4 regions of the Pseudoalteromonas sp. SR41-4 genome follow, and region 1 is predicted to be linked to each of the others. Evidence: predicted binding sites of a transcription regulator. Region 1 holds the regulator's gene; each other region holds the start of a gene.
The links. The regulator ArgR, encoded in region 1, controls arginine synthesis, uptake and breakdown. The targets are predictions, from matches to a motif close to ANTGAATANNTATTCANT.
Positions count from the first base shown of each region.

Region 1 (3,218 bases):
TGAAACCAAAGCACTTGAGTTTACGATGAATAAAGCCAACGAAGAAGCTGATAAAGCGATTGCGTGTTTATCTGTATTAGATGAATCACCGTATAAAGAAGCACTCGTTAGCTTGGCTCGTATTGCCGTTGATCGTAATCACTAATAAACACCTAATGTATAAAAATCCTTCGAGCATAAAAAAGCCTGCAAATGCAGGCTTTTTTGTATCAATCGACTTAGCAATTAAGCGTTGATGAAATCAACACCTTCTTGGATGTCTTTTTTCAGCGTATCAAGCATGTCGTTTTTAGCTTGCTCTTCAAATGCGCTTAGTTCACCGTAAGAAAGAATTTCTTCTACGCCGTTTTTACCTAAACGTACTGGGTGTGCAAAGTATGCAGCATCGCCATTTTCAACAGCAACGTAAGCGTAATCTACAACGTCTTCACCTTGTAAGCCTTTAACTAAAGACATACAAAAACGTGCAGCAGCAGCGCCCATTGATAATGTTGCAGAACCACCGCCCGCTTTTGCATTTACTACTTCAGTACCTGCATTTTGGATACGTGGAGTAAGTGCAGCAACTTCTTCATCAGTGAAAGTAACGCCTTCAACTTGAGATAGTAACGGAAGGATTGTTGTGCCTGAGTGACCACCAATTACTGGTACTTTCACAGTTGCAACGTCAACACCTTTAAGCTCAGCTACAAATGCTTCTGAACGGATCACATCAAGAGTGGTAATACCGAAAACACGTTTCGCGTCGTAAGTACCTGCTTTTTTGAATACTTCCGCAACAATTGGCACAGTGCCATTTACTGGGTTAGTGATAATACCCACTAATGCTTTTGGACAGTTAGCAACAATACCTTCTGCTAATGTTTTGATAATACCAGCATTAACATTAAATAAATCAGCGCGGTCCATACCAGGCTTACGTGGCATACCAGCAGGGATAAGAACGATATCACAACCAGTTAACGCTTGATCTAGTGCATCAACACCAAAGCCTGCAACTTTAACGTCAGTTGGGATATGAGAAAGATCAACAGCAACACCAGGAACAACTGGAGCAACATCATAAAGTGATAATTCAGAACCAGCTGGTAAGCCTGTTTTTAATAATAAAGACAACGCTTGGCCGATACCGCCAGCAGCACCTAATACAGCAACTTTCATTGGAATTCTCCGTAATTTGAGGTAGGAAATATTTGTGGCTCTAAAGATAATGAAATTAACGACTAAAGACAAATTTATCCTGCTTATTTCACATATAATTTAGACCATAGTTGTAAACTTGCTGGTTTACAGCACTAAAATCCATCGCAAAAGCAAACAACTACTGCATAAGTATGCAACATTGTGTACAATTAGCGCATCACTTATGAATAAGAACCTATAATATGCAACCACAAGATAAACAAGAAGCATTAGTAAAGGCCTTTAAGGCACTTTTAAAAGAAGAAAACTTTGGTTCACAAGGTGAGATTGTTGACGCCCTAAAAGAGCAAGGCTTTGATAATATTAGTCAAAGTAAGGTGTCGCGGATGTTAAGCAAGTTTGGCGCGGTACGCACTCGTAATGCCAAACAAGAAATGGTCTATTGTTTGCCTGCTGAAATGGGCGTACCTACAGCGAAAAGCCCATTACGTCAGTTAGTGATTGATATAATGCATAACGAAATGATGATCATTATTCGAACCAGCCCAGGAGCTGCACAATTAATTGCTCGACTATTAGATTCATTAGGTAAAGCAGATGGCGTACTAGGTACCATTGCTGGTGACGATACTATTTTTATCGCTCCAGCTAAAGTATCTGAAATTGATGTAACTCTTGAACGTGTGCGTATTTTATTTGATACGGTATAAATCTACCGATTCAAACTTTTTACAGCTGCTTTAAAAAGTTAATTGATGGGGCAAAAAACGCAGAACCCATATCGGCTTGAGTAAAATCAAGCCAATGATCGTAGCAATCGGCATCACCTAATCGACTTCGTAATACTTGCTCAAATGCATTTCCCTGTGCTGCATAACTAATCGCTAATATACCCTGTTCGTAAACGTCACCATAAGGCATGTTTTGATTTAATTGCAGTGGTTGCCCTTGCTCATCTTTTAACTCAGTGCGTACAGCATGACTATTCTCAGTCGCAGGCATAATCAAGGTATTATCTAAGCGAGTGCGTCCCATTATTTGCTCTTGCTCACTCAGAGGTAAATTTTGCCACACACTTAAGTCATGCTTATAGCGCTGTATATGTACGTAACTGCCTTGATCTTCAAAATGGTTGGGTTTATTGATTAACGCTGTGATGCGCTTTTGGCGACCATGAGGAGTGTCACCACCGAGTATAAAACCATTAAAATCGCGACCATCTAAAAATCGAAAGTTTCGCACTTGCTCAACCAATTCAACATCGGGGGCAAATAACTTAAGAATTTGCAAAGCAAATAAATGGTTTACATCTTCCCTATCGGAACGAATTTGGACAAATAAATCAAAAGGCTGAGCCCCCATAATATGATCATTATGAGGAATATTAGGAAAGCTCTGTAATTCACTAGGCAGAAATTCAGGCAGAATGTGCGGCCAATACTGTGCCCCCACTGCAACTAGGCTGGAGAGCATCGATTCAGAAAACTGATCAGAAAACTCATCTTGGATAGCGCTAACGTATTTTAACTTTTTGCGTAATGACTCATCGTGGCCATCAAATACATTAAAAAACAAATGTAAACCGTGCAAGTTTGCCTCAGCACAAATTCCAGATTGCGCTTGCGCCATGGTATTTCCTTAACTCAAAATCTCATACACGGCGTTTTTAATGAAATTAAAAATACTAAAGCACTTAATCTGCGAAAAAGTTAACCGTGTGTGGTGTTATTTTTATTGTCACCTGTTCATTTGCTAAAAATGAGTGGCCCAACTGAGCAGCAACTTCAATTTCTTGTCCATCAACCATAACCTTATACACAAAATGCGAACCAACAAAACGACTGTTTAAAATAGTCACCGTATTTGCACTACAGCCTTGTGATTGAAAAGGTATTAACTCAAGATGGTGTGGGCGAACATAAAGTTTCCCAACTTGCTTAACATGACGATGCGTAACTAATGACTCAACACATCCGAAAGCAGTATGATATTCAGTTGCTGTTAATACTTCTGCATCTAAGTATATGCCCTGACCAAGAAATTCTGCAACTACCTTTGAGCTTGGAGCACTAAAT
Region 1 is NZ_JACJEI010000010.1:29,719-32,936, forward strand. It holds gene ispB (octaprenyl diphosphate synthase) at 1-145, shown strand, start outside; gene mdh (malate dehydrogenase) at 226-1,161, opposite strand; gene argR (transcriptional regulator ArgR) at 1,386-1,853, shown strand; gene H5180_RS10090 (Dyp-type peroxidase) at 1,873-2,772, opposite strand; gene H5180_RS10095 (ABC transporter ATP-binding protein) at 2,837-3,218, opposite strand, start outside.

Region 2 (3,218 bases), on a different contig from region 1:
GTCATCAATCTGCTCATCCGCTAAGCTTAAGCCTTGCTCTTTTGCTTCTTTTAATAACTCAGCTTGAAGTATTTCTAGTTCTGGTTGCAATAAATCAGCTGGGCGGCAAGTAATGACTTCTGCGCCATTAAGTACGCGCTCTTGTAATTCTTTATTCATCGGCGCAGGAGTTACGCCATACTCACCTTTTAGCACTCCGGCAGTTTCTTTGGTGATAGTTTTATAACGCTCGCCCGTCAATATATTTAATACTGCTTGTGTACCAACAATTTGTGATGTTGGTGTAACTAACGGTAAATAACCTAAGTCTTCACGTACACGTGGGATCTCAAGTAATACTTCATTCAATTTATCCGCAGCACCTTGCTCTTTAAGCTGGTTTTCCATATTAGTTAACATGCCACCAGGCACTTGCGCTAATAAAATACGGCCATCAACACCTTTTAAGCTGCCTTCAAACGCGGCATATTTTTTACGAACATCGCGGAAATAAGCAGCAATCTCTTCGAGTTGATTTAAATCCAGCTCAGTATCACGTTCAGTACCTTCAACAATCGATACAATCGTTTCAGTTGCGCTGTGTCCGTAAGTCATACTCATTGATGAAATTGCGGTATCAAGCATATCAATACCTGCATCAATCGCTTTTTGGTAAGTAGCAGTACTTAAACCTGTTGTGGCATGACACTGCATTGCAATTGGGATAGAGACTGTTTCTTTTAACGCTTTGATTAACTCTTCTGCATCGTATGGTTTAAGCAAACCAGCCATATCTTTAATACAAATTGAATGACAGCCTAACTCTTCAAGCTGCTTGGCAAGCGTTAACCACATATCAAGTGTATGAACCGGGCTTACTGTGTACGAAATTGTACCTTGTGCATGTGCGCCAACTTTAATCGCAGCTTTAATAGCCGTTTCAAGATTACGAACATCGTTCATCGCATCAAAAATACGAAACACATCAACACCATTTTTGTGCGCTCGCTCTACAAATTTTTCAACAACATCATCTGCATAATGACGATAGCCTAAAAGGTTTTGACCACGTAATAACATTTGCTGTTTAGTATTTGGCATAGCTTTTTTAAGAGCACGAATACGCTCCCAAGGATCTTCACCCAAATAACGAATGCATGAATCAAAAGTAGCCCCACCCCATGATTCGATCGACCAGTAACCTGCATCATCTAATTTTTGTGCAATCGGTAGCATGTCATCCAAACGCATACGCGTTGCTAATAATGATTGATGCGCGTCTCTAAGTACTAATTCTGTTAATTTTAATTTAGCCACAAGTCATCCCTTATAGTTTTTGTTTATTTTTGTACTGAGCTATGGCAGCACTTATCGCAGCGATGTGTTCACTTGGTACACCGGGTGCTTTGATCGATGGTGTGCGCGTTGGCATTACAACCGGCTGTTCAAAGCGGCTCGCTAATTTAGACATAGCGGTAATTGCTGCAATCAACAACGAAAGAAAAACGAAAACTCCCACCATCCCAGTGAGCATTAAGTTTGCTGCAGTAGCAAGTAATTGACCTATATCCATTCTGCCCCCCCCTGAGTATTCTTACCCACCCGAAAGATAGGTAAAAAATCACTTTATTTAAATATTTATGCGATAATCATATCAAAGAAACAGACCAAGTCCAACACTTTGTAAATTGGTAAAACCAATTAATATAAAGCTAACATATCTTCAGCAAAGTTAACACACTGCTTTTTACTATAATTTAATAGGATATAGATGATAAAAATACTGAATATAGCTATAACTTATAAGTGAAATCTAATCTGCACCTTAATAACTTACCAACCGAACTACTCAACAACTGTTAAATTAATGAAAAAGCACTCAACATGAAATTGGTCTTACCAAAAAATCATACTGAAATATTTATTTTTCAGGACGCCGAGTATAAGTTACAGATAAAGCTGTAAATAATTCCCACCTAATTCATGAAAATAAATAAAATAAACACTATCCTATTGATAATAAAGGATTTAAACACATGGCATGTAACTGGCATTATTTACTCTGAACAAATTAACAAACCAAGGAGACGACAATGTTACGCTGGACAATTACATTTTTAGTTATTGCGCTTATTGCTGCAGTGTTAGGTTTTGGTGGTATCGCAGGTGCCGCAGCAGGAATTGCTAAGATTATCTTTTTTATCTTTATTGTATTGTTAGTTATTTCACTCGTTTCAGGTGCGTTGCGCGGCAATGTCCCTAAGTGATAACAATTTATTTTAAATAACAACACATTTATTAATTTTACAAGGAATTACATTATGAAATCGACAACTATTAAAACTGCTGTGATCGCTTTATTCGCTAGTTTTTTTATCATGGGTTGTGAAGACAATCATGCAGAAGAGGCCGGTGAACGCATCGATGAAGCTGTAACCGACGTACAAAACAAAGTAGAAGACGCCTGTGAAGAAGTAAAAGAAGGCGTTAACGCTAAAGAAACTAACTGTTAATCCAGTTAGATACAAATAATAAAAAACGACTCTTTTGAGTCGTTTTTTGCATTTTAAGAGAAGTTAAAATTAAGCTCTCGCTTCTAGCATTAGTCGCTTCATGTCACGTACTGCTTTATCTAATCCATCTATGGCTGCACGCGCTATAATTGCGTGACCAATGTTTAGTTCGTAAATCTCTTTCATAGCAGCAATCGGTTTCACGTTATGATAATGAAGACCGTGGCCGGCGTTTACTATCAAACCCAAACTTGCTGCATACTTTACACCTTGATGAATATGCTCAAGTTGTTTTTGTATCTCGGTATCAGTTTGCGCATCCGCATAAGCGCCAGTATGAATTTCAACATAAGGGGCATTACAGGCTTTAGCTGCATCTAGTTGTGCTTTGTCTGCATCGATAAATAACGATACTTTAATACCGGCGTCAGTTAATTTTGCTGTCGCGGCTTTAATCTTATCTAGATTACCAACAACGTCTAAACCGCCTTCGGTGGTCAACTCTTCGCGTTTTTCTGGTACTAAGCAAACATAAGCTGGCTTAACATCTAAAGCAATATCAATCATTTCATCTGTAACCGCTATTTCAAGGTTCATTCGTGTTTGGATTGTTTTAGCCATCACATACACGTCACGATCTTGAATGTGACGACGGTCTTCACGTAAATGAATAGTGATCCCATCAGCGCCAGCATGCTCAGCAACACTCGCAGCATGTGCTGGATC
Region 2 is NZ_JACJEI010000027.1:64,890-68,107, reverse strand. It holds gene oadA (sodium-extruding oxaloacetate decarboxylase subunit alpha) at 1-1,296, opposite strand, end outside; gene H5180_RS18300 (OadG family protein) at 1,307-1,552, opposite strand; gene H5180_RS18295 (DUF1328 family protein) at 2,073-2,246, shown strand; gene H5180_RS18290 (hypothetical protein) at 2,301-2,492, shown strand; gene pdxJ (pyridoxine 5'-phosphate synthase) at 2,562-3,218, opposite strand, start outside.
Region 2: H5180_RS18300 (OadG family protein) is a predicted target of ArgR. The motif match lies at 1,609-1,626, and genes of this name have one in related genera.

Region 3 (3,218 bases), on a different contig from region 1:
TCAGCTGATCGCCTGAGCTAACACCTTGTAGCAATTCTATTGCGTTGATGCTGCTTGCCCCGGTTGTGATATTTACCAGTTGTGCGGTGTCGCCGATAACTTTGTAAACCTGCGTACCACCTTGCTGCATAAACGCACCGCGTTTGATTTGTAAAACGTCATCACGATTTTCTAATAAAATGCGCGCTGTTAATCGCTGGTTTTGGCGAATGCCTTTTAGCTCTTCGTCAAAGCGTACTCGAGTAGTTACTTCACGATTGTTAACTTCCGGCGAAATTGCCGACAACACACCAGTCACTTTTTTTGCCCCGAGTGTGAGCTCAACTTCCATTCCTAAACCGAGTTCGTTGGCGTAACTTTCAGGTACTTGCAGTTGTGCTTCAAAATTACTTAAATCAACCAGCGTCATTAACGGCTGACTTTGGGTAACGGCTTCTTTTTGTTGTACAAGCAGGTTACCAACAATACCGGTGACGCTGGCTTTAATAGTTAAGTTTCTGACTTGACGATTTAAATCATCAACGATCAGTTGTTGGCGAGCTAGATCGCGCTCTGCAGCTTTGAGTTCAAATGCGAGTGTATCTTTAGCAAGTTCAACTTCTTGTTGAGCGTGTTTGTAAGAAAGCTTGGCACGGGCAAGATCATCAACTGCTTTTTCTAAATCAATTTGGCTGATCAAGTTTTTTTCGATAGAAAGCTTAGCACGGCGATTTTCCCTGTCTGCTGCATTGAGCTCTACTTGGGCGAGATCAAGCGTTTTGGTTAAGCTTAACTTTTGTCGGCGTGCTTCTAAGTGCTTACGTTGTAATTCACCATCAAGGCGGGCTAACACCGATTGTTGCTGTTTTAGTTCATTATTGAGTTCTGGGCTATCGACTAAAGCAATAATGTCATCTTTATTTACTTTATCACCGGCTTTAACTTGTAAATCCACATATCCACGTTCTGGGCTATAAACCTTGGGAGCATTTGCAGCAACAATTTTACCGCTGGCGGCTACATCACGTACTAAACGACTAATATTAACGGTAGCAATCTGTAAAGAAGCCCGCTCAACAGAAATACTGCCTTGATTGTTACCCATAAATGCTTGTGCACATAAAGCAAGTACAGCAAGTGATAGCGCCAGTACTATTAATGGTTTTTTGTAACTACGTCTTTGCGTAATACTTACATCTTGTCCGCTGGTATCTTTTATCATGAGTGATCCTTAGCTATGTCTATTCTCGCAGTAAGTGATCATCAAGCTCACTACTAAGACAGTGATTGGTGAAACTAAAAATAAACTGAGAATAAACATAAGTTGTGTCCTGTAATTATCTTCTAATGTTTATTCGAAAATCATGCCACTATTTAATGTCATGGTTTTAATGAAATAATTATTTATTTTTAAATTATTTGGTGTCCGCGGACATAAATTGTGTCCGCTGCGGACACTTTACTATGGCGGCTAAGAAGCTGCCGCAGGCGTCAACAGGGTGAGCAAGCTAAAAACTTACTAACTAGCGTAAATTATGCAAAATGTGACTGTTGTGATGATAATTATGCATTAATTAGTGGCTTTAAATTTACCCATAAAAAGACACTGGAAAGAGTATTTACTCTAATGTGCACTGTGGTATCGACCTTGAACGACAGCAAAGAGATTCAATAAAAAAGAAAGCATTTATTTTCGCTACATAACTCAGTGAATATTTATTCATTTTTACTCTGGTTTACGTTAACGTAAACTGCAGGTTTGTAGAGCGGTTATTTTACAACTTGTTAAATATGACACCAGTGTCATAAAAAAATAACGGGTAAAATATCGCTAAATGTTAAAAATAGGCATGAAATAAAAAGATTGTGTTGTGGTGAGAAATATTCAAGAATGTGAATATGTATTCAAAGCGCTATTGACTCAATGTACAATTGGCGATAGTTTTGACTGTCTGCTAGCAAACCGTCGAGAAGGTCATTCATAGCTAGCTGTTGTAGCAAGGGGAGGGGTCTATGTTATACGACTCAAAATTAGAAAAAGATAATTGTGGCTTTGGCTTAATAGCCCAAGTTAATGGTCAGGCAAGTCATCGTTTAATTCGAACAGCGATCACTGGCTTAGACCGTATGGAACACCGTGGTGGTATTTCTGCCGATGGTAAAACAGGCGATGGCTGTGGCTTATTATTACAAAAGCCAGATAGCTTTTTTCGTGCTATTGCCGCTGAAAAAAATTGGCACTTGGGTAAAAATTATGCCGTTGGCATGATTTTCCTAAACTCAGATCCAGTACTTGCGCAAGCTGCAAAAGATATATTGAGTGAAGAACTCGAAAAAGAAACCCTCAATATTCAAGGTTGGCGAATTGTGCCAACAGATGAATCATGTTTAGGGCCAATTGCAATAAAGCAGTTACCTAAATTTGAACAGATTTTTGTTAATGCACCAGAAGGCTGGCGCCCAAAAGATTTAGAGCGTCGTTTATACGTTGCGCGCCGTCGTGCTGAAAAGCGTTTAAGCGAAGATGAAGGCTTTTACATTGCCAGCTTGTCAGGGTTAGTAACTATCTACAAAGGCTTAATGATGCCGGTGGATTTGCCTAACTTCTATTTAGATTTAGCCGATATCCGCATGACCAGCGCAATTTGTGTATTTCACCAACGTTTTTCAACTAATACACAACCGCGTTGGCCTTTGGCTCAGCCGTTCCGCTATTTAGCGCATAACGGTGAAATCAACACCATACAAGGTAACCGCCAGTGGGCTCGTGCTCGTTCATATAAGTTTGCATCGCCGCTTATTCCAGATTTGCAATCAGCAGCACCATTTGTCAATGAAACCGGCTCAGATTCATCAAGCCTAGATAATATGCTTGAGTTGTTTTTAGCTGGTGGCATGGATTTATTTCGTGCTATGCGAATGCTAGTACCACCTGCATGGCAGAAAAACCGTGCGATGGATGATGACTTACGTGCATTTTACGACTTTAACTCTATGCACATGGAACCATGGGATGGCCCAGCTGGTATTGTGATGTCTGATGGGCGTTTTGCTGCGTGTAACTTGGACCGTAATGGTCTGCGTCCTGCACGTTATGTGATCACTCAGGATGGCTTTATTACCCTAGCTTCTGAAGTGGGTATTTGGGATTACACTGCGGATGAAGTGGTTGAGAAAGGCCGCGTTGGCCCTGGTGAGCTGTTAGTTATTGATACTCAGTTAGGTAAAATTTGGCACTC
Region 3 is NZ_JACJEI010000022.1:20,290-23,507, forward strand. It holds gene H5180_RS16240 (efflux RND transporter periplasmic adaptor subunit) at 1-1,201, opposite strand, end outside; gene gltB (glutamate synthase large subunit) at 1,993-3,218, shown strand, end outside.
Region 3: gltB (glutamate synthase large subunit) is a predicted target of ArgR. The motif match lies at 1,872-1,889, and genes of this name have one in related genera.

Region 4 (3,218 bases), on a different contig from region 1:
ATACGCGTTGAATGCGTTGCTGAGTTTGGTTTGAGTTGGCTTATCTAGCGCTTTGTTACAAGCAAAATACAGTGCTGGTTGCGTGATCTTGAGTCTTAAAATTGGTGTTAACTTGTCAGTAACCTGCCTTTTAGACTGTTCAAATTTAACGCGTTGTTCAGGTAATACGACGATATCGATAGTGCTTTGACGGCTTTGAACTATTTTAAAAATATTATCAAAACTATTCATCAGCATTAGATTTACACCTTCTTCAAAGCCCTGTGATAATAAAAAGTGATGGCTGTAATTATCTTTTAATACCGCAATTCGGTATTGCTTTGCTTGCTCTAGGGAATCGATAACGATGCTTTTCGAATTCAAAGCATAAAGATAAGTGTTCAACTGTGCTAATTCTGCAATCCAAATAAATTGCTTTTCACGAGAAGTTGAGCGCGCCATAGAAAAAATGCACGTTTGCGGATCGCGCAGTACCATATTAAATGCAGTACTCCAACTATGCACTGAAATTGTATAATCGAGTGTTGAAGAAGCTAACACCATTTGAACTTTATCAGCGATATAGCCAACAAGCTGTTCATTTTCATCAATATATTGAGCAGGCGGAAAGTTTTCTGTAACTATGTTTAATTTAGCTACAGTTTGACTACTTAAGATTATTAATAAAAAATAACACCACTTAGCCACTCTTACCCCACCGATTATTATTTTAAGCCTCTCTTGATGTAAATTAAATATAACGGCAAATAGCTGATTTGTGAATTAAAAAAGCAGCATGCTGCTTATATTAACTGTTATTGACTATGCGCGGTTCATGGCATTAATTAAAAATGCTGAAATTTTTGCACCTTCTCTAAGCGTTGTATCTGAACTCGATTGACCAATCAGTGAACTGTCAGTAAATGGGGCAATTTCCATCATATCAGCGCCAGTGATCGGAAATTCATCAGCCAAAGCAACTAAGATATCCAAAGCATGCTGCGGCGTTAAACCGTTCCCTTCGGGTGTGCCTGTTGCTGATGCAAACTCTTCATCGAGGGCGTCAATATCAAAGCTGACGTAGAGTTCATCAACATTATCAGCTTTAAGCTGAGCAATTACTTCTGCGGCAATTGCCGGCGCGCCTCGTTCGATGATCTCATGGGCCCAATGTTGTTTAACGCCAAAGGTAGATTCCCAGTGTTCTTTTGGCTTACCGCTTGAACGAATACCAAATTGGATCAGATGATGTGGTGCAGGTAAAAACTCTAAAATATGCGTGCACCACGAGCCAAAACATAAATCGATACCTAAACGCTCAACGAGTAAATCGGTATGCGCATCAAAGTGAATAATCGCAGTGCGTTTACCTTGCGCACGCTTTGCCTTCAAATACGCTTTAGTTAACGGGTAACTAATTGAATGATCACCACCAATACCAAAAATGCCTTTATCAGTAAACGTTGCATAAAAGCTATCGCATACATCTTCAGTGATAGACAACGGGCTGACATAATACTCACTGCTTGGATTATCATATAATGCCTGTTGGCAATTACTGATAGTCGCGTCGTTTAAATATTTATCATGCAATAAATGTGGAATAACCCTTACATCACCTAAATCAAACGACTTTGCCTGAGGCTGCTGATCAATCAATGCTGAACGTAAAAACAACGGCCCCCAGTTGGCGCCGCGTAAAATGCCACCACCACAGTCAGAGCTAATGCCTAAAGTCACCGCTTTATGCTCACTTTGACTAAGTGTATCGAGTGATGCACGCCATAGCGTATCGACATTATCTTCTTGTCCATACAGTTTCATACGCAGCGCCGCTTTACGTTCTTTTGCAGTATTAACCGTAAAAACGCCATCGCCCGGCGGACATAAACAGTGCTCAACTTTACTTTTAAATGTGTGCCATTGTGTACTCATTGCAATTCCTTACTGTGTGCTTTTGCGTAGTTATGCAAAAGAGCGTTGTTGAAAATAAAATTAATAAAAGATTCACGCGCCGATTTTCACTCGCAATTTTATTACTCTCGCCGCTTTAGCTACATTTTAAATAACTATATAAATCTCTATAATAACAATTGGTTATACTTATTCGTCCAACAACGTATAAACTAAAATAGAGTGCCTAGTAGGATTGATATAGTGTCTATGAATACAAGTCAACTACCGGCGATGACACAAATTAAAGTCAGTTGCTTGAATATTCAAAGAGAATGAATAAATTTGATAACGGACATCCGTCCTGTACAAGGCAATGCATTGTAGTAATTATGCTAAATTGACAACAACTCTTTATAAATTAGCGTTATTAACTGACGTTAGAACAAAAGTTATAAATAAGGCCCCGCTATGGAAAAGGTATTTCACTTAGGACTCACCCGCGACGATCTACACGGTGCAAAACTTGCAATTGTACCGGGCGATCCAGATCGTGCAGCACGTATTTCAACTTTTCTCGAAAACCCAACTTGCCTCGTCCAAACCCGAGAATTTCATGCTTACTTAGGTCAACTTAACGGTAACTCTGTGGTTATTTGCTCAACCGGTATTGGTGGTCCTTCAACCTCCATTGCAGTAGAAGAGCTGGCGCAATTGGGAGTTGAAACATTCTTACGAATTGGCACAACTGGCGCTATTCAACCTCATATTAATGAAGGTGATATTTTAATCAGCCAAGCATCTGTGCGTTTAGATGGTGCGAGCCAACATTTTGCGCCATTGAACTACCCTGCGGTGTCTGACTTTTTCGCCACACAAGCGATGGTAAATGCGTGCGGTAATTTAGGCATTGATTTTCATATTGGTATTACTGCATCAAGCGATACTTTTTACCCAGGTCAAGAACGTTACGACACTTACTCGGGTTATGTACCAAAAGCATTTCAAGGTAGCTGTGAAGAATGGCAAAAGCTGGGCGTGATGAACTATGAAATGGAATCAGCAACCTTATTTACAATGTGTGCAGCACTGGGGCTAAAAGCAGCCTGTGTAGCTGGTGTGTTGGTTAATCGTACTCGCCAAGAAATCCCCAATGTAGATCACGGCGAGATTGAGAAAAAATCAGTCGCCGTGGTACTAGAAGCCGCTAAATTGCTGTTGGCTTAATATTTAAACTTATACTTTGTAGTACTGGCAATTCGGTGTAACTTGCCAGTACTGCTTGACTGACACTCAACTGATTTCCCTTGCCCTGCGTTTGTAGTAACTCAATCCCTTTGACAACA
Region 4 is NZ_JACJEI010000001.1:197,414-200,631, forward strand. It holds gene H5180_RS00715 (ABC transporter substrate-binding protein) at 1-687, opposite strand, end outside; gene H5180_RS00720 (arginase family protein) at 802-1,914, opposite strand; gene udp (uridine phosphorylase) at 2,344-3,099, shown strand; gene cdd (cytidine deaminase) at 3,080-3,218, opposite strand, start outside.
Region 4: H5180_RS00720 (arginase family protein) is a predicted target of ArgR. The motif match lies at 1,936-1,953, and genes of this name have one in related genera.